One region of the Rhizobium sp. P1_B8 genome, then DNA from elsewhere that is predicted to be linked to it. Evidence: predicted binding sites of a transcription regulator. Region 1 holds the regulator's gene; each other region holds the start of a gene.
What was found. The regulator PhoB, encoded in region 1, activates phosphate uptake and scavenging genes when phosphate is short. The targets are predictions, from matches to a motif close to TGTCATNNANCTGTCAT.
Positions count from the first base shown of each region.

Region 2: the regulator PhoB is predicted to act here: its motif matches at 5,202-5,218, upstream of AC1D2N_RS01320 (DUF1045 domain-containing protein).
Region 3: the regulator PhoB is predicted to act here: its motif matches at 4,010-4,026, upstream of AC1D2N_RS33910 (acid phosphatase).
Region 4: the regulator PhoB is predicted to act here: its motif matches at 4,989-5,005, upstream of AC1D2N_RS24790 (DUF1868 domain-containing protein).

Region 1 covers NZ_JBFTZZ010000004.1:88,774-95,864, forward strand. Annotated here, with positions in the region: gene pstC (phosphate ABC transporter permease subunit PstC) at 1-758, shown strand, start outside; gene pstA (phosphate ABC transporter permease PstA) at 755-2,077, shown strand; gene pstB (phosphate ABC transporter ATP-binding protein PstB) at 2,093-2,908, shown strand; gene phoU (phosphate signaling complex protein PhoU) at 2,953-3,666, shown strand; gene phoB (phosphate regulon transcriptional regulator PhoB) at 3,801-4,484, shown strand; gene AC1D2N_RS07310 (GcrA family cell cycle regulator) at 4,741-5,274, opposite strand; gene AC1D2N_RS07315 (aspartate aminotransferase family protein) at 5,694-6,893, shown strand; gene argF (ornithine carbamoyltransferase) at 6,934-7,091, shown strand, end outside.
Region 2 covers NZ_JBFTZZ010000001.1:279,100-286,190, forward strand. Annotated here, with positions in the region: gene AC1D2N_RS01305 (PAS domain-containing hybrid sensor histidine kinase/response regulator) at 1-3,268, shown strand, start outside; gene mnmC2 (tRNA (5-methylaminomethyl-2-thiouridine)(34)-methyltransferase MnmC2) at 3,262-4,002, opposite strand; gene AC1D2N_RS01315 (NAD(P)/FAD-dependent oxidoreductase) at 4,001-5,179, shown strand; gene AC1D2N_RS01320 (DUF1045 domain-containing protein) at 5,294-6,001, shown strand; gene puuE (allantoinase PuuE) at 6,117-7,040, shown strand; gene uraD (2-oxo-4-hydroxy-4-carboxy-5-ureidoimidazoline decarboxylase) at 7,040-7,091, shown strand, end outside.
Region 3 covers NZ_JBFTZZ010000046.1:19,730-26,820, forward strand. Annotated here, with positions in the region: gene AC1D2N_RS33895 (CoA transferase subunit B) at 1-660, opposite strand, end outside; gene AC1D2N_RS33900 (3-oxoacid CoA-transferase subunit A) at 657-1,364, opposite strand; gene AC1D2N_RS33905 (IclR family transcriptional regulator) at 1,521-2,279, shown strand; gene AC1D2N_RS33910 (acid phosphatase) at 2,335-3,879, opposite strand; gene AC1D2N_RS33915 (cytochrome-c peroxidase) at 4,079-5,368, shown strand; gene AC1D2N_RS33920 (ArsR/SmtB family transcription factor) at 5,503-6,429, shown strand; gene arfA (arabinosylfuranosidase ArfA) at 6,640-7,091, shown strand, end outside.
Region 4 covers NZ_JBFTZZ010000023.1:35,390-42,480, forward strand. Annotated here, with positions in the region: gene ispG (flavodoxin-dependent (E)-4-hydroxy-3-methylbut-2-enyl-diphosphate synthase) at 1-552, shown strand, start outside; partial or broken gene AC1D2N_RS24760 (pyridoxal phosphate-dependent aminotransferase) at 601-1,307, shown strand; gene AC1D2N_RS24765 (TetR/AcrR family transcriptional regulator) at 1,325-1,924, opposite strand; gene AC1D2N_RS24770 (cupin domain-containing protein) at 1,996-2,484, shown strand; gene AC1D2N_RS24775 (DoxX family protein) at 2,553-2,987, shown strand; gene AC1D2N_RS24780 (polyprenyl synthetase family protein) at 3,054-3,968, opposite strand; gene mtgA (monofunctional biosynthetic peptidoglycan transglycosylase) at 4,105-4,842, shown strand; gene AC1D2N_RS24790 (DUF1868 domain-containing protein) at 5,056-5,778, shown strand; gene AC1D2N_RS24795 (glutathione S-transferase family protein) at 5,792-6,439, shown strand; gene rpmF (50S ribosomal protein L32) at 6,595-6,780, shown strand; gene AC1D2N_RS24805 (hypothetical protein) at 7,031-7,091, shown strand, end outside.

The DNA of each region.
Region 1 (7,091 bases):
GCGCCGGCAGCTCGTCCTTCGGCCAGTTCGGCCTCATCCCGTTGCTGCTCGGCACGATCTATATCGGCCTGGTGGCGATGCTGGTCGCCGTGCCGGTCGGCCTCTTCGCCGCCATCTACATGGCCGAATACGCTTCGCCGAAAGTGCGCGGCGTCGCCAAGCCGCTCCTCGAAGTGCTCGCCGGGATTCCGACGATCGTCTACGGCTTCTTCGCGCTCGTCACCGTCGGCCCGTTCCTGCGCGATTTCTCCGCCCAAATCAGCGGTCTTCTCAGCGGCAACTATAGCAACTTCATCCAGGCGCAGAGCGTTCTGACCGCCGGCATCGTCATGGGCATCATGCTGATCCCCTACGTCTCCTCGCTGTCGGACGACATCATCACCGCCGTGCCGCGTGCCCTGCGTGACGGTTCGCTCGGTCTTGGGGCCACACGCTCGGAAACCATCAAGAAAGTGGTTCTCCCCGCCGCTCTTCCCGGCATCGTCGGCGCATTGCTGATGACGGCTTCGCGCGCCATCGGCGAAACCATGATCGTCGTGCTGGCCGCCGGTGTCGCCGCCCGCATCCAGATCAACCCCTTCGAGCCAATGACGACGGTGACCGTCAAGATCGTCAACCAGCTGACCGGTGACCTTGAGTTCACCTCGCCGCAGACGCTGGTTGCCTTTGCCCTTGGCATCACGCTGTTCTGCATCACGCTTTGCCTCAATATCTATGCGCTCTACATCGTGCGCAAATACCGGGAGCAGTACGAATGACGGATATTGTTTCTCCCACATCAGGCGTCACCGTTTCCAAGGCGCCAGTGCGCCGCGATATCGGCATCAAGCGCCGCTACGCCGCCGAGCGCCGGTTCCAGGCCTATGGCATCGCCGCCATCACCTTCGGTCTCGTCTTCCTCTTCATCCTGCTGTGGACGGTGATCGGCAAAGGCTACACCGCCTTCCAGCAGACGGCGATTACCCTGCCGATCGAATTCTCCGAGAAGACGATCGACCCGAACAATAAGCGTGCGACCGACCCTTCGGTGCTGATCGCCGCCAACTACCCGGTTCTCCTGCGCGACGCGATCGTCAAGCAGCTGAACGTCAATGCCTCGAGCCGTCCCGATGTGCGCGATGCATCCGCGATGCTCTCCAAGGGTGCGCCGGTCCAGCTGCGCGACATGGTCGTCGCCGATCCGTCGATCATCGGCAAGACGGTCAATGTCACGGTGCTCGCCGACGCCAATGTCGACAGCGCCAACAAGGGCCAGATCGATCTGTCGGTCGATGAGAAGAACCGCAAGGTCAACGACAAGCAGGTTGCCTGGATGAACGAGCTGAAGGCGAGCGGCGCTCTCCACAAGCAGTTCAACACCGGCCTCTTCGTCAATGGCAATTCCAGCCGTCCGGAGGCCGCAGGCCTTGGCGTCGCCCTGATCGGCTCGCTCTACCTGATGCTGATCGTGCTCGTGCTCGCTCTGCCGATCGGCGTCGCCGCCTCGATCTATCTCGAGGAGTTCGCGCCGAAGAACAAGCTGACGGACCTGATCGAGGTCAACATCAACAACCTCGCCGCGGTCCCTTCAATCGTCTACGGCCTGCTCGGTCTTTCCGTCTTCATCAACTTCATCGGCCTGCCGCGCTCGGCTTCGCTGGTCGGTGGCCTGGTGCTGACGCTGATGACCCTCCCGACGATCATCATCGCGACGCGTGCGGCGCTGCGCGCCGTGCCGCCGTCGATCCGTGCCGCAGCGCTCGGCCTCGGGGCGTCGAAGATGCAGATGGTGTTTCACCATGTTCTGCCGCTCGCCATGCCCGGCATCCTCACCGGCACGATCATCGGCCTGGCGCATGCGCTCGGCGAAACCGCGCCGCTGCTCTTGATCGGCATGGTCGCCTTCGTCGCCAACGCGCCGACGACACCGCTCGATCCCTCGACGGCTCTGCCCGTGCAGGTCTATATGTGGGCCAACGAGGCCGAACGTGCCTTCGTTGAGCGTACTTCGGGTGCCATCATCGTCCTGCTCCTGTTCCTGATCGTCATGAACATGGGCGCCATCCTCTTGCGTCGTCGCTTCGAGCGCCGCTGGTAAACGGAGTTAAACATCATGAACATGTTGACGGAAGCTGCAGTTGAAAAGGCGCTGGATCACAAGATGAGCAACGGCCCGTATAAGATGATCGGAAAGGATGTCTCGGTTTACTACGGCGAAAAGCGCGCGCTTTTCGATGTGAACCTGAACATCCGCGAAAACACCGTAACCGCCCTGATCGGCCCGTCTGGCTGCGGCAAGTCGACCTTCCTGCGCTGCCTCAACCGCATGAACGACACGATCGACGGCTGCCGCGTCACCGGCAAGATCACGCTTGATACCGACGATATCTATGATCCCGATATCGACGTCGTCGAACTTCGCGCCCGCGTCGGCATGGTCTTCCAGAAGCCGAACCCGTTCCCGAAGACGATCTATGAAAACGTCTCCTACGGCCCGCGCATCCATGGCCTTGCCATGTCGAAGGCCGATCTCGACCAGATCGTCGAGACCAGCCTGCAGCGCGCCGGTCTCTGGAACGAAGTCAAGGACCGCGTGCACGAATCCGGCACCGGCCTGTCGGGCGGTCAGCAGCAGCGCCTCTGCATTGCCCGTGCCGTCGCCGTCAGCCCTGAAGTCATCCTGATGGACGAGCCCTGCTCGGCGCTCGACCCGATCGCCACCGCCAAGGTCGAGGAGCTGATCCACGAGCTGCGCGAGAACTACACGATCGTCATCGTCACCCACTCCATGCAGCAGGCCGCGCGCGTCTCGCAGCGCACCGCCATGTTCCACCTCGGCAATCTCGTCGAGGAGAACGACACCGACAAGATGTTCACCAATCCCGACGATCCGCGCACCCAGGACTACATCATGGGTCGCTTCGGCTGATCTTGGCGACACCAAGCCTTCCCGTTATTCGAGGATAAAGCCCCATGGCATCGACACATATTTTTTCTGCCTATGATGATGATTTGAAGTTCCTGTCCAGGCGGATTTCCGAAATGGGCGGCCTGGCCGAGCAGATGGTCAGCGAAGCCGTGCGCGCTCTCGTCAACGGCGATACCGCGCTGGCGCAGAAGGTCATCTCCGACGACGTGATCCTCGATCACGCCGAACGCGAAATCGGCGACAAGGCGATCGTCACCATCGCCCGCCGTCAGCCGATGGCTTCGGACCTGCGCGAAATCATGGGTTCGATCCGCATCGCCGCCGATCTCGAACGTGTCGGCGACCTCGGCAAGAACACCGCCAAGCGCGTCATCGCCGTCCAAAGCACCGGCGTTCCCCGCAAGCTCGCTCGCGGCCTCGAGCATCTGTCCGAGCTGGCGCTCGTTCAGCTCAAGGAAGTGCTCGACGTCTACACCAATCGTTCCGCCGACAAGGCGAATGCGATCCGCGAACGGGACAATGAGATCGACGCGATGTACACCTCGCTGTTCCGCGAGCTCCTGACCTACATGATGGAAGATCCGCGCAACATCACCAGCTGCACACATCTTCTCTTCTGCGCCAAGAACATCGAGCGCATCGGCGACCACGCCACCAACATCGCCGAGACGATCTATTACATGACGACAGGCGCGCAGCCGGAAGGCGACCGTCCGAAGGACGACAGCGCCAACACCGTCGGCGCGGTCACGGAATAACCGCCCACACCCCGCCACCTGCGTGCGCGCCCGTCCGGGCGCGCAAGAGGTCGCAGCCAATTTCTGAATTTGCGCAGGATGCATTGCTTAAATCACCCCCGGTTTAAGGATCATGCGCGAGGAGACCGACACGCATGATCCCGAGAGTTGCAGTTGTTGAAGACGAGGAAGCCCTCAGCGTGCTTCTTCGCTACAATCTCGAAGCGGAAGGCTTCGAGGTCGATACCATCCTTCGTGGCGACGAAGCCGAAATGCGGCTTCAGGAGCGCACGCCCGATCTTCTCATCCTCGATTGGATGCTGCCTGGCGTCTCCGGCATCGAGCTCTGCCGGCGCCTGCGCATGCGGCCGGAAACCGAGCGCCTGCCGATCATTATGCTGACGGCGCGCGGCGAAGAGAGCGAGCGTGTTCGCGGATTGTCGACGGGCGCCGACGATTATGTCGTCAAGCCCTTCTCGACCCCCGAGCTCGTTGCCCGCGTCAAGGCGATGCTGCGGCGCGCCCGCCCCGAGGTGCTGTCGACGGTGCTGAAATGCGGTGACATCGAGCTCGACCGCGAGACCCATCGCGTCCATCGCAAGACCCGCGAAGTCCGCCTCGGCCCCACCGAATTCCGCCTGCTGGAATTCCTGATGTCGTCGCCGGGCCGGGTCTTCTCCCGCTCGCAGCTTCTGGACGGCGTCTGGGGCCACGATATCTATGTCGACGAGCGCACCGTCGACGTCCATGTCGGCCGCCTGCGCAAGGCGCTGAATTTTTCCAACATGCAGGACGTCATCCGCACCGTCCGCGGCGCCGGCTATTCGATGGAAGCCTGAGGGCTTTGTCCCGCTGCTGTCCGGTTTGCGCTGATGGCTGCCCCTCACCCCAACCCTCTCCCCGTAAAAAACGGGGAGAGGGGACGTGCCACACGAGCGCGCGCTGGGAACGGAGAGGGCGCCGCATGCCCCTTCGCCCCGTTCACGGGGAGAAGGTGGCGGCAGCCGGATGAGGGGCAGCCATTGGCACGAACCAAAATTGCATAAAAAAACGGGCCACTTGGCCCGTTATTTATGTCTGACGATAATAGCCCGCTCAGCTGGCCCGCGCGGCCGCCCGGCGGCGTTCGTTGACCGGCTGGTAGGCAAGCTTCTGGTGGTAGCTGCAATAGGGCGAATTGTCGGGGGATTCGCAGCCGCAGAAATGGAAGTCATCCTTCAGCGGATCGCCGACCGGCCACTTGCAGGTGCGTTCGGTCAGTTCCGTCAGGCCGAGGCGTCGGGAAATCGGCACGACCACGTTGCCTCTCGGCACGTATTCCATTTCCTCGATCGTTTCGATCTCGATCTCTTCCTTCAGCATGGTCGCGCCCTGCTGGCGGGTAACGGTGCGCGTGGCGACCCGTGAGGCATAGTTCGGTGCGCGCGGCGCCGATGTATTGCGCTTCGGCGTTCGTGCGGCGGTGTTGGTGCCGCCGGCCTTGGCACGGCCTGGAAGGCTCAGCCGGTGCACTTTGCCGATGACCGCATTTCTGCTGACTCCGCCAAGCTGCGCAGCGATCTGGCTGGCGCTCAGTCCTTCGGCCCAAAGTTTCTTGAGTTTCTCGACCCGCTCGTCTGTCCAGTTCATGCCCTGTCTCCACCTTTTGCGTTGGTGATGGCAGAATCCCTCACCGTTGTCCCGGGAGCTCCGAAACAAGAAACGCTTGATCAATTTTGGTGACTAGTTCCGCCGCATGCAGTCTAGTAATTGATCTTTAACCTAGTGTGAGGCTGACTCCGTGACAAGAGTCGCATGAATCCGGATGAATCGAATTCGTAGTTTTCCCCAACTTGCTGCCTCTGCGTGGCATTTCTGCAATAATGCCTGTTGAAGACTGAAAATGCCGCTGTACACCCTTGCTGCATACGCTAAGGGCGCAGTTTTGTTGACATTGCAGCGCGAAAAGGAAATAGTGCCCCTCGCCGCCGCAAGGCGGCATTTTTGATTTTTCGGGCCTGGTTTCCTTAGCCGGAGTCATTGCCCGGCAACTTGATGGAGATCGCGCCATGGCTGAAGCCGCGCCGCTTTATGACACCTATTCTCGTGCCCCGCTGCGGTTCGAGCGAGGCGAGGGCGTGTGGCTGATCACCGAAAGCGGCGAGCGATATCTCGATTTCGGCGCTGGCGTTGCCGTTACGTCAGTCGGCCACAGCAATCCGCATGTCGTGGGCGCACTGAAGGAGCAGGCCGACAAGGTCTGGCACCTGTCGAACATCTATGAGATCCCCGGTCAGGAACGTCTGGCAAAACGGCTGACGGACGCCACCTTCGCCGACAAGGTGTTCTTCACCAATTCGGGTGCCGAGGCGCTCGAATGCGCGATCAAGACGGCGCGCCGCTATCAGTTTTCCAAGGGCCATCCCGAGCGCTTCCATATCATCACCTTCGAAGGCGCCTTCCACGGACGGACGCTGGCGACGATCGCTGCCGGCGGCCAAGAGAAATATCTCGAAGGCTTCGGCCCCAAGGCGCCGGGTTTCGATCAGGTGGCTTTCGGCGACATCGAAGCGGTCCGCGCCGCGATCACCGATGCCACGGCTGGAATTCTCATCGAGCCGGTGCAGGGCGAGGGCGGTGTCCGTCCTGCCACCACCGAGTTCATGAAGGCGCTCCGCCAGCTCTGCGACGACAACGGCCTGCTGTTGATCCTCGACGAGGTCCAGACCGGCGTCGGCCGCACCGGCAAGCTCTTCGCCCATGAATGGGCGGGCGTGACCCCCGACATCATGGCTGTCGCCAAGGGCATCGGCGGCGGTTTCCCGCTCGGCGCCTGCCTTGCCACATCAGAGGCCGCCTCCGGCATGAAGGCCGGCACGCATGGCTCGACCTATGGCGGCAATCCGCTCGCCATGGCCGTCGGCAGCGCCGTGCTCGACATCATCCTTGCCGATGGCTTCCTCCAGCATGTGCGCGACGTCGCACTGGTCTTCCGCCAGGGCCTCGCCTCACTGAAGGATCGTTATCCCGATGTGATCGAAGATATCAGAGGCGAGGGGCTGTTGCTCGGCGTCAAGGCTGCCGTTCCCTCAGCCGAACTGCTGCAGGCGATCCGCGCCGCCCATCTGCTCGGCGTGCCCGCCGGCGACAATGTCATCCGCCTTCTTCCGCCCCTCGTGGTCACCGCCGAGGAAGCCCGCGAGGGCCTTGCCCGCATCGAGCGCGCCGCCGAGAGCATTCGCGCCTCCAAGGTCAAGAAGACGGCTTGACGAGATTGCCGCCTTCGGGCGCAGCACAGGTAAGAAGACTATGGCTCCTAAACATTTCCTCGATCTTTCGGCGGTCACATCAGCCGATCTCAGAACCATCATGAACGATGCGCTCGCCCGCAAGCAGGCCTTCAAGGCCGGCAAGGGCGACAAGCCGCTCGCCGGCAAGATGCTGGCGATGATCTTCGAGAAGCCGTC
Region 2 (7,091 bases), on a different contig from region 1:
TGTCGCCGTCAACGAGGCCTATGCCCGTTTTCTGGGTCGCGAAATCTCCGATTTCATCGGCAGGCGCAGCCGCGAGCTTCTCGACCGTCCCGAGGAAGAGGATCGTGAGGACAAGGAGCGCCGCGCGCTGGTATTCGGCACTGAGGAAAACGCAATCTGCTTCGATGCGGCGGGCCTCAGCCATGAACGCATCCAGATAGAAAGCTTTTCGCCATCGCTGGACCGGGCTTACGTGCTCGGCATTTTCGAAGTGCGCGCCGCGCCGCGCCGCGCCGCCGACGATAGCGACGACGCCGCCGATTTCGCCCGCGTGCGCGAGGCGCTGGAACAGCTCGACCATCCGATTGGCATATTTGCCGAGGATGGCCGGCCGCTGGTCGTCAACGCCGCCTATCGCAACGACGCAAAGCCTGCGGCTGTCAGCGACACGGCCTGGCACGAGAGCGTCAATGAGCTCGACCTGCTGCGGACCATCCTGGAGGACCTCCCGGTCGCGGCCTTCGTGCGCGACGAGAAGCATCGCCTCGTCTATGCCAATCAATATTACGAAACCTTCAGCGGCCATAGCCGTTCTCGGGTCCTTGGGATGACCGAATACGAAATGTTCGGTCCGGAAGGGGGCGAGGCGATCTACCAGGAAAACCTGCTGGCGTTGGAGGGAGGCAAGTCGAAGGAGATCGAAAGCCTGCTGCCGAGCAAGGACGGCCATATCTATTCCGTCCTCTCGCGCGTCAACCGCGTCGTAACAGCGGATGGTCGGCCCTATGTCGTCGGCTCCTTTTCAGACATCTCACCACTCAAGGAACGAGAGAAGGCGCTGATCGAGGCGCAGAAGCAGGAAGAGGTGCTGCACCGGGATATCGAGAATATCCTACGCTCGCTTCCGATCGGCGTGCTGATCCTCGATAACGACCACCGGATCCTCTCCGTCAACGACGAGTTCTACAGCATCTGGGAGTTGCCGCTCGACGATCCCTTCGACGGCCGCCCCTTCATCGACGTCATCCGCCGCAATTATGAGCTCGGTCGCTACGACGGCACACAGACGCCCGAGGAAATCTACGCTTTTCGCAAGCACCTGTTCGAAACCGAGGAGCCCGAGCCGATCGAGCTCGGCTGGGCGGGTGGCAAATCCGTCATATTCGACAGCCGCCGTATCTCAAACGACCGGATACTGCTGACCTATGCCGACATCACGGCAGTGCGTGAGCGGGAAAATGAGGTCCACGAGGCCCGTGCCGCGCTGGAGCATCTCGGCGAGATGATGCGCGACGCGACACACGCCATGCCGCAGGGCCTCGCCATCGTCCAGGACGGCATTATCAAGATGTCTAATGAGGCGCTGGCTCATATCCTGGAGATTCCCGCCACCTATATCGAGACCGGGCAAGGTTGGCTCGGCATGTTCGAGTTCTGCGCTGCGCGCGGCGACTTCCACGAGGACGCGGCCGAGATTCTGCAGGGTTGGCGCGACAATATCGCGGCGAGGTTGCCCATCTCCACTGCCTTCCATGTCGGCGGCGAGCGCTGGGTGAACATGGATGCAACGGTCAGCCGGGGACAGCATTGGGTGGCGCTTTTTACCGATGTCACCGAACTCAAGAGCCGCGAAGAGGAACTGCGCCAGTTGCTGTCGCGCGCCGAAGCAGCCGACCGCGCCAAATCCGAATTCCTCGCCAATATGAGCCACGAGATTCGCACACCGATGAACGGCGTGCTTGGGATGGCGGAACTGCTTGCCAAGACCAATCTCGATACGCGCCAGAAGACCTTCGTCGATATCATCGTCAAGTCGGGCAATGCGCTGCTGACGATCATCAACGATATCCTCGACTTCTCGAAGATCGATGCCGGGCAGATGAAACTGCGCAAAGCCGCCTTCGATATCACCGAAGCGGTGGAGGACGTAGCGACACTCTTGTCCTCGCACGCCGCCGAGAAGAACATCGAGCTCCTGGTGCGAGCCGCGCCCGATTTGCCCGCTGCGGTCATTGGCGACGCCGGGCGCTTCCGCCAGATCGTCACCAATCTCGTCGGCAACGCCGTCAAGTTCACCGAGCGCGGCCATGTCTTTGTCGATGTCGGCTTCCAGCCGGCCGCCGGCGGCGAGATCATGGCGAGTATCCGCATCGAGGATACTGGTATCGGCATTCCGCCGGAGAAGCTCGAATCGGTCTTCGACAAGTTCTCGCAGGTGGACGCCTCATCGACCCGGCGGCATGAGGGTACAGGCCTCGGTCTTGCGATCACCGCCGGGCTCGTCGACCTCTTCGGCGGTTATCTCAATGTCGAGAGCGAATGGGGCAAGGGTTCGGTCTTCACCGTCAACCTGCCGTTTGCGGTTGCGGCCGCCCGCCTTGAGCCGAAGCCGTTGCCGATCAACGTGCAGGGTGCGCGCATCCTCGTCGTCGACGACAATGAAGTGAACCGGCGAATCCTGACCGAACAGCTGTCCCTTTGGGGCTTCGACGGCGTGGCCGCCGAAGGCGGCGGTACCGGTCTTGCGATTCTGGAGGCGGCGGCCAATCTCGGCGTCACCGTCGATGCCGTCGTGCTCGATTATCACATGCCCGATATGAACGGCGCCGATGTCGCGCGCAGGCTACGAGCCGATCCCCGCTTCGTCGAACTGCCGATCATCTTCCTGACGTCGATGGATATTTCCGGCACGGAAAAGGAATTCGCGGCGCTGAACGGCCACGCGCATCTGATGAAGCCGGCGCGCGCCAACGTGCTGCGCAACACGGTCGTCGAGGTGGTGCGCGCCAGCCGCGTCAAGCAGGCATCCGAGGCCGAGATTGCCCGGCTGCAGACGGAAGTGGCCGTGCAGGCGCCCGCGCCTGCGCCGCAGAAGCGAACCGCTGAATTCGTCGACGTGCTCGTCGCCGAGGACAACGAGGTCAACCAGATCGTCTTCACACAGATCCTGCAAGGCACGGGTCTTTCCTTCCTCGTCGTCGACAATGGCGAGGAGGCGGTCGCCGCCTGGGAGCGGTATACGCCGCGCATTATCATGATGGACGTCTCAATGCCCGTCATGAACGGCCATCAGGCGACCCAGACGATCCGCGCGCGCGAAAACGGGCAGGGGCACCGGGTGCCGATCATCGGCGTCACCGCCCATGCGCTCGAAAGCGACCGCGAGCTCTGCCTCGATGCCGGCATGGACGACTACATGTCGAAGCCAATCAGTCCCGAGCTGCTCGAGGAAAAAATCCGCCAGTGGCTCGGAACGAGCGAGCAGCAGCCGGAGCGCACCAGCTACTGATCTGCGCGCTGACTGGGGGATGCCTTGATGCCACAGAGCATTTCGCGCTTGCCGGCGAAGCCCTGGCGGCGCTCGACGGCAAAACCCGCGGCGATGAGATTGCGGCGCACGAAGCCGGCCGCCGCATAGGTGGCGAAAGTGCCGCCGGCTGCGCTTTTCTCACAGACGAGCCGCATCAGTTCCTCCGACCACATATCGCTGTTGCGCGACGGGGCGAAGCCGTCGAGATACCAGGCGTCGAAGTCGTCTTCGGCTGCCGCGACGCCGTCCAAGGCATAGCCGCATACGACGCTGAGCGTCGTCTGGGCGTCGAGATCGAGTCGCACGATACCGACCGGTATTTCCGGCCAAGCCGCCGTCAGCACCTGACGTTCGGCATCGATCTCCGGCCAGTGCGACAGCGCCCGGCCGATTTCTTCGCCGCGCATCGGGTGGAGTTCGAAGGAGGTGAAATGCAGGTGCTGGCCGTCGGCACGGTGGAGCTTCCATTGCCGCCAGGTTTCGGCGAAGTTCAGGCCGGTGCCGAAGCCGAGTTCTCCGATCCGGAATCTCTGCCCGTTCCAGCGTTCCGGCAGGCCGTTACCGGCGAGAAAAACGTGGCCGCATTCCAGCCGCCCATCGGTCTGGCAATAAAAATGATCGCCAAAGGCGGTGGAATAGGGCATATCGCCGTCGCGCCATTCGAGCGGCTGCGGCGCGCCCGCGCCAATCTGATCGGGGTTCACGTCTGTCATGGAAAAAGCCGATAGTCCTCAGCCGGTCTCAGGTCAATCATCCTCAGAATTGCTGATCGTCGGCGGCGGCATCATGGGGCTCTGGGCGGCCGTCCATGCCGAGCGCCGGGGCATCCGTACTCTTGTTGCTGACGCCGGCAGGTTGGGCGAAGGTGCAAGCGGCGGCCTGCTCGGCGCGCTGATGCCGCATATGCCGGACCGATGGTCGGAGAAGAAGCAGTTCCAGTTCGATGCACTGGTCTCGCTCGAAGCCGAAATCACAGCGCTCGAAGCCGAGACCGGGCTTTCCGCCGGGTATAACAGGTCCGGACGGCTGATCCCGCTGCCGAAGCCGCATCTCAAAAAAATAGCGCGCGGCCATTTCGAGGACGCTGAACAGCATTGGCGGGTGGGCGAGCGCCGCTTCCATTGGCATGTGCTCGACAGGCCACCGGTCAACGGCTGGATCGAGGCGTCCGCCGGCGAGAGCGGCTTCGTGCACGACACGCTCGCCGCGCGCGTTGCGCCCCGCTTGCTGATCGCAGCGCTTATCGCCTTCCTTCGGCGAGCAAAGCATGTTCGTATCCTGGAGCATGCGACGGTTGCGTGCCTTGACCCTGATCGCGGCACGACCGAAATCAACGGTGAAACGATCGCTTTCAGTCACTGCATCGTGGCCGCCGGCCATCGCTCCTTTCCATTGCTGCAAGAACTGACGCCGGGGCTGAAACAACCGCTCGGCCAGCCGGTCAAGGGGCAGGCAGCACTGTTGAAAGCCGATATTGACCCGGCGCTGCCGACGATCTTTCTCGACGGGCTCTATGTCATCGCGCATGAGGGCGGGCACGTGGCAATCGGCAGCACCAGCGAGAACAGTTTTGACGATCCCAGCTCGACCGACGCCCAGCTCGACGTGCTGATCGAGGCGGCGCGCGGCATCGTGCCGACGCTTCGCGACGCTCCCGTTGTCGAGCGCTGGGCCGGGCTTCGTCCGAAGGCGATCGACCGGGATCCAATGATCGGCCGCCATCCCGATCACCGGCGCCTGATCGCGCTGACCGGCGGCTTCAAGGTCAGCTTCGGCCTCGCCCACCGGCTGGCGGAGGCGGCGATATGTATCGCAGGCGATACAGACTGCGGATTTCTGCTGCCGGAAAGCTTCGCAATTTCAAGCCACATCGCCGCGGCTTCACGTTAAACGTGAATTAGGCGGCGCTGCGTTTCGTTATTCTGTCATGCAAATCACCTATCTGCTTGCGCATCGACAGCGCCGGATCTCACCGGCGCTCACTTCCTTGATGGAGGAAATTGCATGCGCTATGCCATTTGCTTCACGCCGCCGGCGAGCGATCCGCTGTCGCTCGTGGCCGCCAATTGGCTTGGCCGAAACGTGTTTTCGGGCGATATGATGGAGCCTCCGGCAGTCCGTGGCCTCGGCATTCACGAGATCGCCTTCCATACCGCCGTGCCGCGGCGCTACGGATTTCACGGCGTTTTGAAGGCGCCGTTCCACTTGTCCCGCGACATGCCCGAATCGCAACTCCTGCGCGATCTGATGCGTTTTTCCGGGACCTTTGTTCCCTTCCAGATTCCGCGCATCGAAGTCGCCCGGCTCGGCAATTTCTACAGCCTGCTGCCGAGCACTCCCTGCGAGCAGATCCAGTATCTCGCTTCGGCGATCGTGCAGGAATTCGATCGTTTCCGCGCGCCGCTCAGCGAGGCTGAGATCGAACGCAGCGATCCGGACGGGCTATCGGCGACGCAATTTGCCAATCTGCATCGCTGGGGCAATCCCTACGTGATGGAGGAATTCCGCTTTCATATGCCGGTGACGGGTCCCGTCAACGCGATCGACATGCCGCGCCTCGAGCCGGTGTTGCGGACAATCTTCGAGCCTGTCCTCACCGAGCCTGTCACGGTTTCGAACGTGGCGCTGATGATAGAGGAGGGCACCGGCGGCCCTTTCCGCGTTCACTCGCTGCATCCGATGGGCAAGGTCAGCGCGCGCAAAATCGCCTAAGGATGCTGATGAGCTAAAGCCTTGTGCCGCAAAGGCAAAATCCGGCCGAGCAGTTTCCGTCTCGACATTCCGGCTGCGGATGCTACCGTTCCCCGTCTTTTCAGAAGGTGATTTGATGGTATCCGAGACTTATCCGCGCAATCTCGTTGGTTACGGGCGTCTGACGCCCGATCCGAAATGGCCGGACGAGGCACGCGTCGCCGTGCAGTTCGTCATCAACTACGAGGAGGGCGGCGAAAGCTCGATCCTCGACGGCGATCCAGCTTCCGAAAACCTGCTGTCGGAGATCGTCGGTGCGGCCGCCTGGCCAGGGCAGCGCAACCTCAACATGGAATCGATCTACGAATATGGTTCGCGTGCCGGCTTCTGGCGGCTTTGGCGCATGTTCACCGATCTCAAGGTGCAGGCGACCGTCTACGGCGTGACGCTGGCGATGGCCCGCAACCCCGAGGCCGTTGCCGCGATGAAGGAGGCCGGCTGGGAGATCGCCAGCCACGGCTACCGGTGGCTGGAATATAAGGATTTTCCCGAAGATCTGGAGCGCAAACATATCCTCGAAGCCGTGCGACTGCACACCGAACTCACCGGCGTGCGGCCCTACGGCATGTATCAGGGCAAGCCTTCCGACAACACGCTGCGACTGGTGCAGGAGGAGGGCGGTTTCCTTTATTCCTCCGATTCCTACGCCGACGACCTGCCTTACTGGGTGAAGGGCGTCGACGGGAAACCCTTCCTGATCATTCCGTATACGCTTGAAACCAATGATATGCGATTTGCGACGCCGCAGGGCTTCAATGCCGGCGATCAGTTCTTCACCTATATGAAGGATGCCTTCGATACGCTTTATGAGGAAGGCAAGACGGGCAGCCCGAAGATGCTGTCAGTCGGCCTGCATTGCCGCCTCGTCGGACGTCCCGGCCGGGCAGCGGCGCTGAAACGCTTCATCGAATATGTGCTGAAGCACGACAATGTCTGGATTCCACGCCGCATCGAGATCGCCGAACACTGGCACAAGCACCATCAGCCGGAAGCGCTTTGATGGTGTCGCGCGAGGATTTCGTCTCCCGCTTCGGCGGCGTCTTTGAACATT
Region 3 (7,091 bases), on a different contig from region 1:
CGGGCCCTCGACATACAGTGGCGCACCGGTCATGGCCTGCAATTCCTCTTGCGACATAGCGGCCAGCTTCTCGCGCAGAACGAAGCGTTCCTTCACGATGTCGATGACGGCATGGCTGGTATAGATGCGGGTGATGCAGCCAACGCCGGTCAGCGGGAAGGTGCATTTCTCCACCAGCTTCGGCTCGCCTGTCTTGGTGACGTGTTCGGTGATGACGCAGACCTGCTTGGCACCATGCACGAGGTCCATGGCGCCGCCAACGGCCGGCACGCCTTTGCTGCCCACCCGCCAGTTGGCGAGATCGCCATTCTGGGCGACCTGATAGGCGCCGAGGATCGCAACGTCGAGATGGCCGCCGCGCACCATGGCGAAGCTATCGGCGTGATGGAAGAAGGCGGCACCCGGCTTCAGCGTCACCGCCTTCTTGCCGGCGTTGATCAGGTCCCAGTCTTCCTCACCTGCGGCCGGCGGCTCGCCGAAATTCAGGATGCCGTTTTCCGTGTGAAAAATCGCCTGACGGCCGGGCGGCTGATAGCGGGCGACCATTTCGGGAAAGCCGATGCCGAGGTTCACATAGGCGCCATCGGCGATATCCTGCGCGGCGCGCCAGGCGATCTGCGCATTGGAAAGTTTGATGTCCTCACGAGTGTCGATGGTCATACGTAGGCCACTCCGGCTCGAATGAGCTCTTCTTCCTGCTGGGGATTGGGAACAGTGACGACGCGGTCGACGAAGATGCCTGGTGTCACCACATGCTCGGGATCGATGCCGCCGGCCGGAACGATAGATGAGACCTGGACGATGGTCTTCGCCGCGGCCATGCACATCAGCGGATTGAAGTTGCGGCCGGCCTTGTTGTAGGTGAGATTGCCCTGGATATCGCCGATCTCGGCCTTCACGATCGCGAAGTCGGCCTTCAGCCAGCGCTCCTGCACGTAATGGCGGCCATCGAATTCGGCGATGACCTTACCGTCGGCCAGTTCGGTGCCGTAGGCGGTCGGCGTATAGAAAGCCGGGATGCCGGCCCCGCCGGCGCGGATGCGCTCGGCAAGCGTTCCCTGCGGCACCAGCTCGAGCTCGATTTCGCCGGCCACATATCTATCCGTAAAGGCGCGCGGATCCGACGAACGCGGGAAAGAGCAGATCATCTTCCGCACCATGCCGGCATCGATCATCGCCGCGATACCGATGCGCCCGTTGCCGGCATTGTTGTTGATCACGGTGAGGCCCTTGGAGCCCTTGTCGATCAAGGCATGAATAAGCTCGATCGGCGCGCCCGAGCCCCCAAAACCACCGATCATGACGGTCGCGCCATCTCCGATCTCAGAGACGGCTTCCGCCGTGCTCCCGACTGTCTTGTCCATGCGGGATCTCTCCTTGGCTATGCGATCGGGAACTGGTTCCCGTCCTTTGAGCGTCAGGGATAAAGCGCGGCGGGCCGGACGGCAAGAAATTTGTGCGATATTTGACATTTGTTCATATATCGCACAACATGAATGAATCCATTGGAGACTGGACCCATGCGCGAAACGGATTTCGTCAGCGGCTTCGCCCGCGGCCTGAAGGTCATCGAAGCGTTCGGTGAAACGCGGCAACGGCTTTCCATTGCCGAGGCCGCCAAGCTGACGGAGCTTGACCGCGCCACCGTGCGCCGCTCATTGCTGACGCTCGCCGAGCTCGGTTATGCCGATTATGACGGCAAGTTCTTCACGCTGACGCCAAAGATCCTGCGCCTTGGTCATGCCTATCTCTCAGCGACGCCGCTGCCGGCCCTGCTGCAGCCACATCTCGATCTTCTCTCGGAAAAGGCCGGCCAGAGCGCCTCGGCCTCGGTGCTTGACGGCACCGACATCGTCTATATCGCCCGCGCCTCGCAGCGCCGCGTCATGTCGATCAATCTCACCCCCGGCAGCCGCCTGCCCGCCTACTGCGCCTCGATGGGGCGCGTTCTGCTCGCGGCCCTTGGCGAGAGCGAGGCCCGCGCCATCCTGGCCCGCAGCGAGCTGAAGCAAAACACGGCGAATACCAGGACCGATCCGGACGAACTGATCGCCGAATTCCGCCGTGTCCGCACTGAGGGTTACGCCATCATCGATCAGGAGCTGGAGATCGGCCTCTGCTCCATTGCCGTGCCCATCGACAACGACCGTGGCGAAACGGTCGCAGCGATCAATATCGGCGCGCCGGCTGCTCTCGTCCCGGCGGCGGAGATGAAGGAGCGCTATCTGCCGCTGCTGAAGGAAACGCAGGCGACCTTGCGGCCGCTGCTGCGGCGATGACGGTAAGCCTGAAGGGAGAGCGACCCCGGCCAGCGCCGGGGCCGCTCGTGATCGGTCAATGCGTCAGGTCGAGCGCGGCAGTCAGGTCACCCATCGGCGGCCGGTCGTTGTTGCGCAGCGCCTTGTCGCGGGCGACGATGCCGGGCAGCACCGGCAGATCGTAGCGCGCGGTGATGAAGCGGATGATCGACGTCGTGTCGTACTGCGTATGATCGACCATGCCGCCCTTGGCGAAGGGCGAGATGATGAAGGCCGGAATGCGGTTGCCCGGGCCCCAGCGATCGGCCTTCGGCGGCGCGACGTGATCCCAGAAGCCGCCATTCTCGTCATAGGTGACGATGACGAGCATATGGCCCCATTGCGGGCTCTTCTCCAGGTGGGAGACGACATCGGCAAGATGCTGGTCACCGCTCGAAACATCGGCATAACCGCCATGTTCGTTGAGGTTGCCCTGCGGCTTGTAGAAGGAAACCGCCGGCAGCTTGCCGTCGTCGATATCCCTAAGGAAGGCTTCACCGCCTAGGCCACCATCCCTCAGATGATCCGCACGCGCCTGGGTGCCGGGCGCGAAATTGGCGAAATAGTTGAATGGCTGGTGATGGAACTGGAAGTTCGGCACCGGGGTGGCATTCTTGCCGTCCAGGGCTGCCTGCCAGGCGCCGCTATACCAGGCCCAGCTGACACCCTTCAGCGACAGCAGGTCGCCGATGGTGATTTCATGCTGCGGCGGCAGCGTCGTTGCCGCCGCCGGATCGGCATAGGCCGCGTCACCATCCTTGGCCGGCGGATTGGCGCTCGGCTGGTAGGGCGGCTGCATGGTGTTGACGGCGTAGAAGTCAGGCGTCAGCGTGCCGTCGGAAACGAATTTCGGTGCGCCGTCCAGCGCCGACTTCGGGGCGTTTTCCGCGACCGTCAGCGACGTGCCATCCGCATCCACCTTGGCGATGGTGGGCTTGGCCGGGCTCTTGTCGGCGTTGGGATAATAGGGCGTGCAGGCGCAGACCAGCGCGAAATGGTTGAGGAACGAACCGCCGAAGGCGCCCTGGAAGAAATTGTCGGCAATGACGTATTTCTTGGCGACCTGCCACATCGGCAGGATGGAGCCGTCGTAATGGCCCATGACCAGGCTGCCGGAATCGGCCCAGGCGACGAACTTGTCGTTCTTGCCGCCGTCGATCTGCATCTGCTCCTGGTAGAAGCGATGCCAGAGGTCGCGGGTGATGACCGAAGGCGCCTCTGCGAAGCCCTGCGGATCGTCGATCGCGAAGGAGGCGTTGGCGAGATGGGCCGACTGCGCCTCAGTGACGGCAGGCGAGACACCCTTGGCGGTGAGGCCGCCCCAGGCCGGCGGCAGTTCGGACAGCCGCTGGCCGTCGCGGTCGAGCTGGCGTGCGCGATCGGCGGTCGCGTTCGAGAGCCCGTCGGCGCCGGGAAAACTGCCATAGAGATTATCGAAACTACGGTTTTCGGCATAGATGACGACGACATTGTCGATCTTGTCGTAACCGGCCGGCGCCGCATGGGTTGCCGTCGCCACCGCAAACGGCACGATGGCCGATCCGGCGAGACAGATCGAATGGAGGAGTTTCAGTCTTTTCACGGGGGTACCTCATGGCTAGGGGGGCGTTGGCTAGAGGGAGCGGAGAACGCTCGGGGGCGTTCGGACGCTATTCCGGCCGTCTATCAACTTTGTGACATCAGGGGTTGCCGTGATGCCGCAGGAGACTGGCCGTCATCAATTTGTTGCAGCGAGGTTCGATCATGGCGGAAACCAGTACTAACTTATTGGAATCCTTATCATGACGACGAAGATCATCTGGCTTGTGCGCTCCGGCCTGGCCGTCGGCATGGGTGCCGTGGCGCTTGGTCTTGCCATTCTTCCCCTGCGGCAAAGCAGCGCGGCGCCTGCTGTCGGCGTTCATCCCGGACCGACGTCGCGCGCTGAGGCCTTCGCCCGAGCCGAAACGCTGACCGCACTTGGCCGTGAGATATTCTCAGATCCCTCGCTGTCGGCCTCTGGCTTGCAGGCCTGCGCGTCCTGCCATGATCCCAATCACGCCTTCGGCCCGGCATCGGCCATGCCGGTCGAAATGGGCGGCGAACATCGGGACCAGCCGGGGTTGCGCGCTGTTCCGACGCTGCGTTACCTGCAATCGGTACCTGCTTTCACCGAGCATTATTACGATTCCGAGGACGAGGGAGACGAAAGCGTCGACAACGGCCCGACGGGCGGCCTGACCTGGGACGGCCGGGTCGATCACGGTGCCGATCAGGCGAAGATCCCGCTGCTCTCGCCTTTCGAAATGGGCAACAGGGATGCGGCCCAGGTAGTGGCGAAGCTGCGCAAGGCCGCCTATGCCGACGACATCAAGGCGGCCTTCGGCGAAACGATGTTCGACAATCCTCAGGATGCCTTTGATGCCGCCGCCGAGGCGCTCGCCACCTTCGAGCAGAGCGGCCCGGATTTTTATCCCTATTCCAGCCGCTACGACGCCTTTCTCGCCGGCAAGGCGACGCTGACGACGCAGGAGCTGCGCGGACGGCAGTTGTTCGAGGACCCAGCCAAGGGCAACTGTTCGAGCTGTCACTTAAGCGAGCCCGCCAATGACGGCGAGCCGCCGCAATTTTCCGATTTCGGCTTCCTCGGGCTCGCCGCGCCCCGCAACATGGCGGTCCCGGCCAACAACGATCCCAACTATCACGATCTCGGCCTTTGCGGCCCTCAGCGCACCGACTTTGCCGGGCGCAGCGACTATTGCGGCCTGTTCCGCACCCCGACGCTGCGCAACGTTGCGCTGAAAAAGAGCTTCTTCCACAACGGCTATTTCCACTCGCTGCGCGACGTCGTCTCCTTCTATGCGACCCGCGACAGCAATCCCGGCCGTTGGTATCCAAGGAATGCCGACGGCACGATCCGGAAATATGACGACCTGCCGCAGGCCTATTGGGATAACCTCAACCAGGATCCGCCCTTCGGCAGGAAGCCGGGCGACGCGCCTGCCCTCACCGATCCCGAAATCGACGACATCGTCGCCTTCCTCAGAACCCTGACCGATGCCGATCTGCAGCCCGAGGCGACCGGGCATTAGGACGCCTGGAATTTTAAGAAATGCCCAGGACCAATGACGTCTTTCTCAACAATAACAATCAAACCCGTCGACGCATTCCCACTTGATGTATCATAATTTCAGATATACATCATTTCATCGGAAATAGTGGGGGAATGATGGAACGCTCGTTTTTGACGATTGCCGCCGGCGAGAATAATGATGCGATACGCGCGCTTTCGGCGCCGGCGCGGCTGGAGATGCTCAAGCTGCTCTGCGCCAAGGGACCAATGAATATCAACGATATCGCGCGTGCCCTTTCTCTTCCTCAATCGACTGTCGCCACCGGGATCCAGATTTTGGAAGACGCCCGGCTGGTCGATTCCCAGCTGACGAAGGCCCGGAAGGGAAACCAGAAGATCTGCTCGGCGATCTACAGCGAAATTCTGATCAGCTTCGAGGAAAGTGCAGCCCAAAGGGCCAACAATATCATCGAAGTCGAGATGCCGGTGGGGCTCTACACCAGTTGCGACGTCCATGCGCCGTGCGGTCTTTGCTCCACCGAGAGCGTCATCGGCCCCCTCGATGTCCCCGACTATTTCCTCGATCCGCAGCGCATGCAGGCTGGGCTCGTCTGGTTCGGCCGGGGATATGTGGAATATAAATTCCCCAACAACGCCAAGGTGTTGAACAAGGATATCCGCGCCATAGAGTTCTCGCTGGAGCTGTCGTCCGAGGTGCCGGGCACCAATCCGGACTGGCCTTCGGATATAACGCTCTGGGTCAATGGAATGGCGATCGGAACCTGGACGTCCCCTGGCGATTACGGCGACAAGCGCGGCGCCTTCACGCCGGCATGGTGGAAGCTCGAGGGCTCGCAATATGGGATGATGAAGACCTGGCGGATCTCCACGCGCGGCACCTTCATCGACGGTATGGCCGCCTCGAATGTCACGCTCAGCGATCTCGCGCTTGCCCAGCATTCCTCCATCCGGCTCCGGGTCGGCATCGCAGAAAATGCCGGCCATACTGGCGGCGTCAATATTTTCGGTCGCGGCTTCGGAAATCACGGCCGCGATATCATCATGCGGCTACACGTCTGAAAAATCAAAATCGGAAATCTTGATTTAAATATCACGATTCTTTCCAGTTGCGACGACCGATAAAGTCAGCCAAATAACTGTAAATAGACAGTTTTTTCTGAAATCCCTATTAGTATGATTAAAGTCGCAACTTGGTTGACAGAACAACATTCCTGATATCAAGTTAGAGGCAAGAAAACAAAATATCTGATATATAAACGGGAGGATCCGTTGAAGACGAACGTTGTGGTTCACCGCGATTTCCGCATCGCGACCATTGACTCCAGGCTCTACAGTTCATTTCTCGAGCATCTTGGCAGGGCGATCTACGGGGGCATTTATGAGCCCGGACACCCGACGGCCGATGAGGATGGATTCCGGCAGGATGTCCTCGATCTGGTGCGTGATCTTGACACGCCATACTGCCGCTATCCCGGCGGTAATTTCGTCTCGGCCTATAATTGGGAAGACGGCGTCGGGCCCCGTGCGGAGCGCCCGGTTCGCCTCGACCTTGCCTGGCGCACCCGCGAAGCCAACCAGATCGGCGTGAATGAATTCGTCGACTGGTGCAAGAAGGCGAACACCAAGCCGATGCTCGCCGTCAATCTCGGATCACGCGGCCTGGATGCAGCCCGCAATTTCCTCGAATATTGCAATCATCCGGGCGGCACCTACTGGTCGGA
Region 4 (7,091 bases), on a different contig from region 1:
CATCTCGGCCTGACCGAAGCCGGCATGGGCACCAAGGGCATCGTCGCCTCGTCGGCGGCGATGGGCTTCGTGCTGCAGCACGGCATCGGCGATACGATCCGCGTGTCGCTGACACCCGAGCCGAACGGCGACCGCACGCGCGAAGTCCAGGTGGCGCAGGAAATCCTGCAGGTCATGGGCTTCCGCCAGTTCATACCCGTGGTTGCGGCCTGTCCGGGGTGCGGACGCACGACGTCGACCGTGTTCCAGGAGCTTGCCCAGAACATCCAGAACGACATCCGCAAGAACATGCCGGTTTGGCGCGAAAAATATCCTGGCGTCGAGGCGCTGAACGTCGCCGTCATGGGCTGCATCGTCAACGGGCCGGGCGAAAGCAAACATGCCGATATCGGCATTTCGCTTCCCGGCACCGGCGAGACGCCGGCGGCCCCGGTCTTCATCGACGGGCGGAAGGCGCTGACGCTGCGCGGTCCCAATATCGCCGCCGACTTCGAGGCGCTGGTTGTCGACTATATCGAGAAACGGTTCGGCCAGCGGACGGCGGCGGAATGAGCGCCCATAGGTTCGGATGAGCCAGTACTGGTCGCCAATCGTCAGCGCCTGCTATACTGTGTCGGGGCGATCGAGGTGCCGGTCGACGGCAGGTTCCAGGTCCGGCTGGCGGATTACGACAGGCCATGCGGCGCAATCATCATCCCCAATCCGAATGCGCCGACGGGATCGGCCTGCCGCTAGCCGGCATCGAGGCACTTCTTGCCGCCCATCCGGATGCAGTCGTCGTCATGGACGAGGCCTATATCGATTTCGGCGGTAAAAGCGCCATCCCGCTGATATCCACGCATCCCAATCTGCTTGTCATTCAGACCCTGTCGAAATCCCGTTCGCCTGCAGGTCTGCGCGTCGGCTTCGCGCCGGGACAGCGGCCGCTGTTCGAGGCGCTGGAGCGGGTCAAGGACAGTTTCAATTCCTATCCGCTCGATCGTCTGGCGCAGCTCGCCGCGACGGCGGCGATCAAGGATGAGGCGTGGTTCCAGACATGCCGGAGGAAAATCATCGCCAGCCGGGAAAGCCTCGTCTCCGAACTCGAAACGCTGCACTTCTAGGTCCTGCCGTCCCAGGCCAATTTCGTTTTTGCCAGGCACGAGAGACAATCGGGTGTAGCGCTTCAAGCCGGCTTGCGGGAGCGGAACATTCTCGTCCGGCATTTCGCCAAGCCACGTATTTCGGATTTCCTGCGCATCAGCATCGGCGCGGACGAGGAGTGCGCGCGCCTGGTTTCCGCTCTCAAGGACATGCTGGCGGCCTGAGCAGCCCACCGATTTCCTCAGCTTTCGGCCATGGCGCCGGCAAGCAAGGTCTTTGCGGTCCAGCGCAGAACCTTCTCCGCTTCCTTGGGCTCCAGCTCGCAGATGTCACGCATCACCACCAGTGCCTCTATGCCAACCGCCAGCGACAGTGCGTGGACGAGGCGCTGAAAATTCTTCGGCGGCATGGTTGCCTGCAGCGGTGACATCGCCTCTTTCAGCCATGCGATGCGGCGGCCACCGCGGCGGACCTGCGCTTGGCCGACAGCCGAGCTGCCGAGAAGCGCGCGAAAGACGCCCTCATTGTCGATGACCATCTTGAAGATCTGCGAGACCAGGTCGTCGAGCCGATGGCCGACCTCCGCATCGCCCATGTCGTTCCGCGCTGGCGGGATCTTGATCACATCCGCAACGCCATCGAGGACCGCCTCGCGGATGATTTCATCCGGCGTCGAGAAATATCGGTAGGCCGTCGCGCGCGAAATGCCAGCGAGATCGGCCACTTCGGCGACCGAGGGGTGGCCGCCTTTCTCTATGATCTCGCGCGCGGCACGCAGCAACTCGACACGCGTGCGACGCTTTTGATTGACCCTCTCGAATCTTTTTTCTTGACTGTCCATTCATGCCTCGTTATGAGATTGATGTCTCATTAAGAGTTAAGTGTATCACAATCAAATCAAGGCACAAGTCGATGAATTCCGCTCCCCTTTCCGGCCGGTCCGACGCCGCTGCGCCGATGACCGTCCATTTTCTTGGCAATATCCTCACCTTTCGTGCCCGCTACGCGGATACCAAAGGCAGCTTCACCGTCATCGAAGCCTATACGGCTCCGAACGCCGGCCCGCCGCCGCACACGCAGACGGATCAGGAAGCCTTTCTCATCCTCGAAGGCCGTTACGAGATCGTCGTCGGCGACGAGACCAAGCATTGCGGCCCCGGCGATTTCGTCCACGTCTCTCCGGGCACGCTGCATTCCTTCCGGAATATTGCCGAGACGCCCTCGATGCTGCTTTTGATCAATTTCCCCGGCGATCTGCATGAGGAGTTCTTCATGGCGATCGGCGAGCCGGTCGCACCCGGCACGACAGCCTTTCCGCCGATGAGCGCGCCCGACGTTCCGAAGATCGTCGCGACGGCCGCCCGTTTCGGCATCGACATTCCGCCGCCGCCGCAGGCGTGAGCCCGCGGCCCCGGGGAGCAAGCGCTGCGACGCCGATCCCAATCCTTTCGACTATCGAGGAATCAACAATGAGAATGCATCATGTCGATCGCCTGCTGGCATCGAGCAGCTTTCGGATCTTTGCCCGCATTCTGCTGACGCTGGTCTTCTGGTCGAGCGGGCTTGCGAAGCTCTTCGACTTCCCGACCGCGATCGCAGAGATGGAGCACTACGGCCTTGCGCCTGCTGCGCCGACTGCGATTGCCGTCATATTCGTGCAGCTAGCCGGCTCCGCCCTTGTCATCTCCGGTCGGCATATCTGGCTCGGGGCGGGCGCTCTCGGCGTCTTTACCGTGCTGACGATCCCGATCGCGCACGCCTTCTGGTCGATGAGCGGCCAAGCCGCCTTTCTCGAGATGCTGTTTGCGATCGAGCATCTGAGCGTCGTCGGCGGTCTGATGATCGTTGCGATCCTGGGGCGGCGAACCGCTGCGGTTCAGGCGCCTGTTTTAGCCGGCGCCTGAACGATCGGATCATCGGCGTCGGGGAACAGTCAAAGCTCCCCAACGCCGGAGGCGGGCCTGGGGATGTCAGCTCTTCCGGTCGGCGATGAAATGCGCCGCGGCGGTGAGGATCGAGGCGCGAGGGCCGTAGGGGGCAAGCAGCGCCTCGGCATCGCGGACATGCTCACGGAGCTGGGCTTCGGCCCATTCCATGCCGCGAAGAGCTACAAGTGTTCCCTTGCCGCGGGCCGCATCCTTGCCGGTTGCCTTGCCCATGGTCGCGGTGTCCGAGGTCAGGTCGAGAATGTCGTCTGCAAGCTGGAAGGCAAGACCGATCTTTTCGCCGAAGGCGCGCAGGCGGCGGCGATCTTCCGGCGGGCTTGCCGAGATGACGGCGCCGGCTTCACAGGCGAAGCGGATCAGCGCACCGGTTTTCATCGCCTGCAGGCGGATGATGCCGGCTTCGTCGGGGGCCTGCTTTTCTGCCGCGAGATCGAGCGCCTGGCCGCCGGCCATGCCGCCGAGACCGGCTGCGCGGGCAAGGGCCAGCACCAGCGATGCCTTGCTGGTATCGGGAAGGGTCGTTTCCGGCGCAGCGATGATGTCGAAGGCGTAGGTCAGCAGGCTGTCGCCTGCGAGGATTGCCGTCGCTTCGTCGAACTTGATGTGTACCGTCGGTTTGCCGCGGCGCAGGTCGTCATCGTCCATGGCCGGCAGGTCGTCATGCACGAGAGAATAGCAGTGGACACATTCAAGGGCGGCGCCGACGCGAAGTGCCGCCTCTGCGTCGCCGCCGAGAAGGGCTGCACTTTCGACGACGAGAAACGGGCGCAGCCGCTTGCCGCCGTTCAGCACGGCATAATGCATGGCATCGCGCAGCGTCTCGGGCCTGGCGATTTCATCGGAAAGAGTGCTCGGCGAGAGCAATAGGTCGAGCAGCGCCTCGATCTCGTGGGCGTTGTTCTTCAGCCTCGTCTCGAAAGTGTTCCGGTTCGCGTCCATGGGCGCTGTTTGGCATGAGCGCCCACGGGCTTGCAACGGAATTGTCGATGGCGGCAGCAAGATTCGCCGCGCACTCTGGCATAAGCTCTGCACAGGCGTTATGAGAACGACAGGAGCGAAATCGGACTTGGGGACATTGGATATAGCGCCAGAGAGAGAGGACAGCGTCGACATGCCGGCTCGTCGGCGATGGTTCGAAGACCGGCGTGTGTTGAAACGCATTGTTCTTGCCGTGCTGATCTTGCTGATCCTTCCCTATGCACTGATCTTTTTCTATCTGCTGCCCTTCATTCACCCCGTCTCGACGCTGATGTTGCGTGATCTCGTGCTGCTGCGTGGTTACGACAGGCAATGGGTGTCGCTTGATAATATCGCCCCGGTTGTGGTGCAGTCGGTGATGATGTCGGAGGACGGGCAATATTGCTTTCACGGCGGCGTCGACTGGGCGGAAATGCGCATGCTGGTCGAGGATACGCTGAAAGGTCAGGCGACACGCGGCGGCAGTACCATTCCGATGCAGACGGCGAAGAACCTCTTCCTCTGGAACAGCCGCTCCTTCGTGCGCAAGGCGCTGGAACTTCCGCTCGCGGTGACCACGGATTTCGTCCTGTCGAAACGGCGGTTGATGGAAATCTATCTCAACATTGCTGAATGGGGTCCCGGCATCTACGGCATCGAGGCCGCGGCCCAGCATCATTTCAAGGTGCCGGCCTCGAAGCTGACGCGGCGCCAGGCATCGCTGCTTGCCGTCTCGCTGCCAAACCCGATCGACCGCAATGCCGGCAAGCCCGGACGAGGCCTTCGCCGGCTCGCCGGCGTCATCGAGAGACGCGCGCAAGGTTCAGGCGATTACATCAGGTGCATTTATGATTGACATCAGAACTTGTCGTTAGAGCAGGATTCAGATTTCAGTCCGGGTTCTGCCTGAAATCTGAATCCTGTTCTAAATTATATAGTTAGCGCATGATATCGTCCAAAAACCGCTCACACTTTTCGGCATCATGCTCTAGAAGCGGCAAGTGTCATCTGACATTCTTGGTTCTGCCATATGGGCGAATGCAGTCCAACCAGAGCCCCCGAGTCGCCCATGACCACCACGACGTTTTCGCCCGAGCTTCTCCTTTATTCGGAGAGGCATAATCCGACCCCGCCCGCCCATCTCGGCAGCCGCTATCGCAAGGTCGGCGGCTTTCTGCCGGAAGCCGGCAACACCATCGTCTGCCATCTCGAGAAGGGCTCGCAGACGCAGACGGCGCTGATCGAGGCGCGTGAGAAATATCTGGCGATGCCCGAGGCCCCGCAGTTCCTCTTCACGCCGATATCAAGCATTCACATGACGCTTTTCGAAGGTGTCATCGAGACCAGGCGCCGGCAGGATTCCTGGCCGGGCGACCTCCCACTCGATACGCCGATCGAAGACATGACCGCGCTGATGGCGGCCAGGCTCGAAGGTTTCTCGATGTTCGATCCCTTCAAGGTCGCCATCGTCGACGCTCGCCCGTCGGGCCTGCTCGTCGACGGGGCGACGGAGAACGACCGCAGGGTCATGCGCGCCTGGCGTAATGCGCTGGCTGATCTTCTGGGCTATCGCCAGCCGAGCCATGAGGAATACAAGTTCCACATGACCTTTGGCTATGCGATCGAACGGCTGGAGGATGAAGCCTTGCCGCGCTGGCAGGCGATGCTCGATGAGGTGGCCGACGATATCCGCCGCAAGGCCCCTGTTCTCGAGCTGACCCCGCCGGCATTCTGCGTGTTCGAGGATATGAACCATTTCCACGAATTGCTGATTTTCGATTTCGAAGCCTGAACGGGAGAGGCCCATGGATAAACCGACGCTGTACATTGCCAACAAGAACTACTCTTCCTGGTCGTTCCGGCCCTGGATGGCGCTGACGGGCGCCGGCGTCGATTTCGAGGAAGTCCTGATCCCCTTCGACTATCCCAGTGGCAATCCCAATATCAAGGCGATTTCGCCGACCGGGCGGGTGCCGATCCTGCAGCACGGCGCATTGAAGATCTGGGAATCGCTGGCGATCGTCGAGTATGTCGCCGAGCTTTATCCGGACGCCGGCCTTCTGCCGAGGGATCGTGCCGAGCGGGCGCTCGCCCGTTCGGTTTCGATGGAAATGCTCTCGAGCTTCCGGGCGCTGCGTAGCGCCTGCCCGATGAATATCCGCCGGCCGAAGGGCAAGATCGCGCTGCCGGATGGTGTCGACGCCGATATCAGCCGTATCGAGACGATCTGGCGCGACCTGCTGCAGCAATCCGGCGGACCGTTTCTGTTTGGTGCGTTCAGCGGGGCGGATGCGATGTTTGCGCCTGTCGTCAACCGGTTCGACATCTATGATCTCGTCAGCCGAAACGATATCCTGGCCTATATGGAGACCATGAAGGCGCATCCGGCCTGGCGGAAATGGGAAGAGGCGGCCCGCGCCGAGCCTTGGATCGTGCCGGAAGACGAAGTCTGAGCCTGGAATCATCGGCTTCGCAAAAAATACGCATGGGGACTGGTCAAGGCCACCCCTTGCATGTATAAGCGCGCCAAATTCCGAAATCGCGACATGTCCGTTTCGGCCGCCAGTCTGGCCGTGGGAATGTTTTGCCCGCAAGTGGAGTAAGTGAAATGGCTGTACCGAAGAGAAAAACAAGCCCGTCCAAGCGCGGTATGCGCCGTTCGGCAGACGCACTGAAGGCTCCGACCTACGTCGAAGACAAGAATTCCGGCGAACTGCGCCGCCCGCATCATATCGACCTGAAGACCGGCATGTATCGCGGCCGCCAGGTCCTGACGCCGAAGGAAAGCGCATAATTTCCCGATCCGGCTTGTCCGATCGAAGTTTCAAGGCCGGCGTCATGCCGGCCTTTTGCATTTCGACAATATAATATTTGCAATGACTTGCAGTCAGACAACGGTTTGCGGCAGTATTCTTCTTGCGCGCTACTGTGCCGCGCGTCTTTTCAGACGCGCAAAGGACGCTGTAGCACTTTGAAGCTACGCATCATGCTTTCCGAAAATCGCATCCGATTTTCGGAAAGCATGATGCGCTGGGAGATTGCCGATGATAGCCGCCATGCCCCTGATGATTATCCCGTTTATTCTTTACAATCTGGCGATGCTGG